DNA from 3 places in the Pseudarthrobacter sp. NS4 genome. Region 2 is predicted to be linked to each of the others. Evidence: riboswitches for the same ligand, from Rfam matches in the RefSeq annotation. Region 2 holds a riboswitch; each other region holds the start of a gene.
What was found. Region 2 has a riboswitch for cyclic di-AMP ahead of NXY83_RS11090 (C40 family peptidase). Riboswitches for the same ligand answer to the same signal wherever they lie in the genome.
Positions count from the first base shown of each region.

Region 1: another riboswitch for cyclic di-AMP. It lies ahead of NXY83_RS04260 (hypothetical protein); the one in region 2 lies ahead of NXY83_RS11090 (C40 family peptidase).
Region 3: another riboswitch for cyclic di-AMP. It lies ahead of NXY83_RS04825 (C40 family peptidase); the one in region 2 lies ahead of NXY83_RS11090 (C40 family peptidase).

Region 1 is NZ_CP103288.1:881,712-883,969, forward strand. It holds gene NXY83_RS04255 (HAD-IA family hydrolase) at 1-430, shown strand, start outside; gene NXY83_RS04260 (hypothetical protein) at 528-1,235, opposite strand; cyclic di-AMP (ydaO/yuaA leader) riboswitch at 1,241-1,401, opposite strand; partial or broken gene NXY83_RS20990 (DNA-binding response regulator) at 1,629-1,728, opposite strand.
Region 2 is NZ_CP103288.1:2,354,186-2,356,443, forward strand. It holds gene NXY83_RS11085 (hypothetical protein) at 1-731, shown strand, start outside; cyclic di-AMP (ydaO/yuaA leader) riboswitch at 896-1,084, shown strand; gene NXY83_RS11090 (C40 family peptidase) at 1,088-1,960, shown strand; gene NXY83_RS11095 (protein adenylyltransferase SelO) at 2,080-2,258, opposite strand, start outside.
Region 3 is NZ_CP103288.1:1,018,205-1,020,462, forward strand. It holds gene NXY83_RS04820 (M23 family metallopeptidase) at 2-820, shown strand; cyclic di-AMP (ydaO/yuaA leader) riboswitch at 949-1,129, shown strand; gene NXY83_RS04825 (C40 family peptidase) at 1,200-1,880, shown strand; gene NXY83_RS04830 (C40 family peptidase) at 2,040-2,258, shown strand, end outside.

The sequences.
Region 1 (2,258 bases), 1.5 Mb from region 2:
GCGTGTCCGGACGGAGGGCATTTTGGCCTTGCCCGGAGCGGCCCGGCTGTTGGCTGCCTTGCCAGGGGACGTCGTTGCCCTGGTCACCTCTGCCGACCGCGTGCTGGCCGACATCCGGATGGCCGCTGCAGGACTCCAGATGCCGGCTACGGCAGTGACAGCCGAACTGGTGAGCCGGGGCAAGCCGGATCCGGAGGGCTACCTGAAGGCCGCAGCCCTCCTGGGCGCAGAGCCCGCCGAGGCGCTGGTCTTTGAGGATGCCCCCGCCGGCATTGCCGCCGGGCTGGCAGCGGGGATCCGCACCGTGGCGGTGGGGCCGAACACCGGACCGCTCCCGGACGGCGTGCTGCACATCGCGGACTACAGCAGCATCACCGCAGAAGTGGATGCGGACGGACCGGGCCGGCCGGTTATTTCTTTCCGGCTTTGAGGTCCGCAACCCTGCCCGGCCGCCTCCGCAGCCATCGCAACAGAACAGGCCACTTCAACAGGTCAGTCCGAACCTGGTGCCGGGAACCTGTCCGGCTTTAGTACCAGTTGTTGGCGTAGTGGAAGTTCAGGGCGCCGCACGGGGACTGGTAGCGCTCCTGGATGTAGTTCAGTCCCCAGTTGATCTGCGTGCGGTAGTTGGTGAGGTAGTCGGCTCCGGCGCTCGCCATCTTTTCTGCGGGCAGGGACTGCACGATGCCGTAGGCGCCGCTGCTGGGGTTGGTGGCCGTGGTGGTCCAGTCCGACTCCTTGGTCCACAGCGTCTGCAGGCACTGCATCTGGTCCGGGGCCCAGCCATAGGAAGCCAGTTGGCCGGCAGCGTAGGCCTGGGCACCGGCGGGATCATTAACCGCGACGACGGGAGCAGGTTCGGGTGCCGGGGCCGGAGCGGGTTCGGGGGCGGGTGCCGGAGCAGGCTCGGGTGCGGGAGCGGGCTCGGGCGCCGGAGCGGGCTCGGCAGCCTGGGGCACAACGTCGATCCCGGCGGGAGCGGGTGACTCGGCCGGGTTGGAGCGGATCTCGCTCTTCTCGATGCTCATCTGCGCATCTGTCGTTAAGGACTGCTCGGTGGAAGCAACTGTCGTCAGCGACTCGGTGGCCTGGCCTGCGGCACCTACTCCTACCAGCAGCGCACAGGACGCTGCGAGGACTGCCGCGCGCTGTCCCATTGTGAAGTTCTTGCCTTCAGGGCGCTCGTTGCTTGTTGACCCGTTTTTCGGGCGCGGTTTTACCGGGAATTTGAACATGGTGGATCGCCTCTCACACCTGCGGAGTTAGCTGTCGGGTTCGGATGAGGGCATCCGGCCACACGGAAAGATCACGTGCTGGCTTAACCCCAAGGGCAGTCAGTGCCCGGGACGGTGGGTCCCCCGCCTCTGCCTTTGGTCAACCGGAATCCGGGAAGTGGCAGAGTTTGGCGTCATCCGGATATGCGCCCCGTCGGGAACCGCACCCAATCGACGGTACAGGAGTGCAGCACTTAAGTCACATTTAGGTAACGGAGATCACGACGACGGCGCGTCGGCTTGCCCGCGATCGAGCAGAAGGTGCCGGCCATCTCCAAGTGGGTGCCCGCCCGGCTGTGATGCCACCGTTACCGCCCGCCCTCTCTTTCAGGATGATTGCAGAATGGATAAGCCCAGCCCGGGTTCGTCGTCCACCGCCAGGGCACGGATAGGGGAGCCGTCCGGGGTGGGAGGGCGTGGGAAGGTTGTTGGTCACGGAGTGCGAACTGGCCATGGGACGACTCTCCGATCATTCGTTTGAGCCGGGCTGTGGGCTTCGTGTGTTCCTGGCTGTGAATCCCAAGCGGGCCGGCCGGGCTGGTACTGCTTTTGCTGTCCCACTCCATCCGTGCTGTGGAAGGCCGGTGCGGGGTTCTGGAAGGAGTTCATCCGGCGGCTACGACAGATTTCCGGGGCTGCTGCGGAAATTTTTCTTTTCCAACTCCGCGCGCCGCTGGACACGTACTCCTGTAGGTGCGGGCATTTTGGCATCGAGCACTCAGTTGAATAAGGGCGAGCAAAAAAGGCCACATGTCGAATAAAGTTTCAGGAAAGGGGCGGATGAGAGGCTCCCACCAGATAACGAACGTTATTCTTTCGCCTCATCCAGAATCGTGATCTGCACCACAATGGAGCATTTTGTCTCACCATGCGGACGACCCGGTCCATTGTTACTTGCAAGTTGCCATTGTTACGCTGCACACTTCCAATGTGAACAAGAACTCAACAGCACCTGCAGCCGCAGAATATTGGCCCAGCACATCA
Region 2 (2,258 bases):
CCAATTCGTCAGGCAATCCGGTGACGGTGAGCATGGCAGAGCTTGCATCTCCCCTGTTTCAGGGGGCAATCCGCTGGGAGCCTGCCGGAGGCGGCATCGAACTGCCGCCCCGCCAGCCCAAGAGCCTGCCGGCAGCGCTTCCGGAACCCAGGTGCGGCGGCCCGGTGGGCTCCCCACCCGGGGAGGAGGCCACCGCTACCCTGCTCCTTGCGGCGCCCGGCCACTCCCAAGCCAGGCCAGTGACCGTCAACGCAGGGGACCCTTTCGGCGTGCTCCAACGCAACAACACCGAACTCTGCCTCACGGCAGCGGCGGCCGCCGTGGCAGACATCGCCCTGCGCACCCAACTTGAGGTGGCGCAGGACTCCCGCACCGCCGTCGTCCGGCTTGTGGTAACACCCCGGCCAGCAGCGGACGGGAACAGGCCAGGTGAGGCAGCGGACTCCCTGACCATCAGGAGCGTGGACGGCACTCCCCTCCTGGCCGAGGTGCCCGGGGATCCGTGGCCCACGAACATCACCGTCAAGCCGGGCGATGGGTCAGCTCAATGGCCGCTCCGCATCCGCCCGGCACGGTGCGATCCGCATGCCATTGCGGAGGACAAGGTGGGAACCTTGCTGCCTCTCCACATCGTCGTCGGCCCCTTGGACGGCCGGGTGAAGATCGCCGCCGATCCCTTGTTGCGTGCGGAACTTTATGACTTTGTTACGTCCGCCTGCGCCGCGGGGTAAGAGGCCGTATCAGCCGAGGTCAGCGGCGTATGGTCACGGACTATCAAGACGATTGCTTTATCCGATAGAAGGACCTCGCATGTTATCCAAATGTGACAATAGGCGTCCGGGCGGGATAAGGTCTTCACGTGTCCCTCCCAAGCGGGACATTCCCCTCAGCATGCCGAGCCCTGCCGCTGAACCGGGATTCAATCGTTTCCAGTTGGCAGGGACGGGGGAACCAAGTTTCCGCGGCTTCACTGAAGTCTTGGGGTTAAGTCGATAGCGCCTCCTTTCGTTATGGGGTTGCTTTCGGCCGGGTATCTCCAACCCGAACCCGACAGCTCACCCCGCAGGCATGGGAGAGGCGATCAACCGTGTCAAAAAATTCCACCACCGCCCGTCACCGTGCGACTCCGGCCCGCTCAATCGTGCTTCAGGGACTGGCTGTTTCGGCCAAGTCCCAGGCCCGGACGATCGGCCGCCCGGCCCTCGCAGTTGCCGCCGCATCCGGCATTGCGTTCGGCGTCGGAGCTCCGGCCCACGCTGGCGTGACCGGCCCGGACACCAACGAGACCACTAACGTCCAGGCACACTCGGCACCCGCCGCAGCAGTTGCAGCCCCCGCAGCAGCAGCCAACGTCCACACCGTCGTTTCCGGTGACACCCTGGGCGCCATCTCGGCAGCTCACGGCGTCAGCCTGAACGACGTCCTGGCCGCCAACGGACTGGGTGTCTCCACGATCATCTACCCGGGCGACCAGATCAGCATCCCGGGCGCCGGATACGCTGCACCCGCAGCCGCCCCGGCCGCAGCTGCTCCGGCTCCCGTCCAGGCCGCAGCCGCTCCTGCGAACACCGGAATGAACATCTCATACGCCTCCACCGCAGCTGCCCCGGCCCCGGCCCCTGCCCCGGCTCCCGCTCCCGCAGCAACCGGCACGGGCACCGGCGCCGCCATCCTGGCGAACGCCTATGGCCAGCTCGGCGTCAGCCAGGACTGCACCGCAATGGTGGAGAAGGCTCTCCGCAACGTGGGCAAGTCCGTTGGAGACCTGGCCCCGGGCCAGTTCTACCAGTACGGCTCCGTGGTGGGCACCCCGGCCCCCGGTGACCTGGTAATCACCGCCGGCCACGTGGGCGTCTACGCCGGCGACGGCCAGGTAGTCAGCGGTGGCGTTGACGGATTCAAGACCGAGGTTCACTCCATCAGCTGGCTCGGTGGCGCTTCCTTCGTCCGCGTAGCGTAGGCACCGCTCGCACAGCAAAGCAACGCAGACATAAGGGCGGCAGCCGGGTAGTCCCGGCTGCCGCCCTTATTGGTTCCCGGCCTGCTGCGCCTGCAACCTCCTGCTCGCAGGCCTGCCGGCTAGGTGCCGCAGAACGTCATGTAGGTTCCGAAATCTTCCGGTGCGCCTTCCGCATACCGTTCGAGTCCGGGACGCTCGCTGTAAGGAGCGCTGACGGCTTCAAGCAGCCGGGTCACCGGGTCCAGGTCGCCCCCTGTGGCGGCCGCGAGTGCTTCCTCCACCAGGTGGTTGCGCGGGA
Region 3 (2,258 bases), 1.3 Mb from region 2:
CATGCAGACCTCCAAGGGGCGCCGCCGTGCGGCGGGCCCCTCATCGACGCCGCGTGTCGTCGAAGTCATCAACACGGAGCGCCCCCGCGACCTCCACCGTGATGCGCGCCGCCGTCGGGGTCCCTTCCGGCAGATCACCGAGTTTGCCTCGGCCAGCGGCATCGGGCAAAAAGCCGGGATCGCGCTTGCGGCCACAGGCCTGGTGCTGACCGTGACTGTTCCGGCCACCAGTCCGGTCATGGCCACCGACACCGGTGCCACACCCGTCGCTGCCTTCGCCGCCACCCCGCAGCCGGCCATCTCTGCCGAGCCGGGAGCGCAGATTGACTTCAGCCGGTCAGCCGTTGTCACGCAGGCTGACCCGGACGGTAAACTCAAACAACTCCTGAGCGCGCAATCAGCCGGTGCGGTCTCCCGTGCCGCTTCCGCTGGAAGCCTTGGCGCCCCGCTGGCCACCCTTTCCACGGCATCGCCGTTCGGCTACCGCATCAGCCCCATCACCGGCGGCTCCGGTGACTTCCACCGCGGGCAGGATTACGTGGCCCAGTGCGGCACGTCCGTCCTCGCTGCTGCCACCGGCACCGTGACGTTCGTTGGCTGGCATCAGTACGGCGGCGGAAACCGCGTCGTTGTGGACCACGGCAACGGCCTGGAGACCACCTACAACCACCTGTCATCGTTCAGCGTCAAGGAAGGCCAGACGGTCTCGCGCGGCGACGTCCTGGCGCTCAGCGGCACCACCGGAGCCTCTACCGGCTGCCACCTCCATTTCGAGGTCCAGATCAACGGCGAAGTTGTCGATCCCACAGGGTGGCTTTAGTCAAATGATGGTCATCTCTCAAATCGTCGTGACCAGCCGTGACCTGAATGTGACATTCACGCAAAACTGCTGTACCGTCTAACTCGCGTCAACTTTTCCGAAGTTGACGCTCTTGTGCGGATTGCCTAACTCTGCCACCGCTCAAGGTCCGTTCGCATTTCATCGTCTGGCAGGGGCGGGGGAACCAATTTTGGTCTTCGTTTCTGAAGGCCTTGGGGTTAAGTCGCAAAGCTTCCTTTGGAAGCCGCGCGGCCGGGTGACTCCCATCCGAATCCGACAGCTCACCTCGCAGGCATTGGGAGAGGCTACCTTCGTGTCTTCACGCCATAATTCTGCGCGCCACCGTGCGCAAACGGTTCGTACCAACCCTTTGGACGCAATGTCCAAGGCTGTTAGTGCCAATGCCGGGACAGTAGGTCGCCAGGCTGCCGTTGTCGCAGCCGCATCCGGCCTTGTCCTTGGCATGGGACTGCCGGCCAACGCGGCGGACACGGCTGGTGTCTCCGCTTCCACCGAGTCGGGTTCCGCACAGACTGCCCTGGCCGTCACCGCAGCGCCCACCGCCACCGTTTCCTTCGAGCGCCCCGTGGTGAAGACCACCGCTGCTCCGAAGATCGAGCCGGTCCGCACGCAGTCCACTGCCGCTGCCACCCGCGACGGTTCCACGGCCACCACCGTGTCCACCGCTTCCACCGCGGAAAAGGCAGTAGAGGCCGTTAGCTCTGCAGCTACCTCAGGCATCGCAGCCATCGCTTACACGGGCATCGGCCGCCCCTATGTCTGGGGCGGCACCAGCCCCAACGGCTGGGACTGCTCGGGCTTCACCCAGTGGGTTTACGCCCAGGCCGGCATCAGCATCCCGCGCGTCAACGCCTGGACGGCCATGACCCCTACCTCCACCCCCAAGCCGGGTGACCTGGTCATGCAGAACGGCGGAGCCCACGTCGGAATTTACGTCGGTAACGGCATGATGGTCAGCGCGCTCAACCCCTCCCAGGGCACGCTGCTTCACTCTGTGGCCGCCACCGGATCCTCCTCCTTCTACACCATGGGCAACTAATAGTTCTTGGGGCTTCGGCCCCAGGAACTATTTCTTTGCCTGCGCTTTTCGCTAAATCACCACATCCCCGTTCGGAACCCGCCGACATACCCCCAAGATGCCGGCGCGTCCAAAACTCTCGGCTGCCCACAGGCCCGAGGAAAACGAAAGAGAGAACTGATGACTACTCGTGCTACCGCACGGCACCGCGCCGAGGTCACCAAAACCAACTCAATCGCTGTCATTGCCAAGGCTGTCGGCGAGAACGCCGGCGGCGTAGGCCGCCAGGCCGCGGTAATCGCCGCCGCCTCGGGCCTGGTCCTGACCAGTGGCATCGCAGCCAACGCTGCCGACGCCAACGTCCAGCGGGACTCCGCACCGGCTTCCACACTGGAAGTT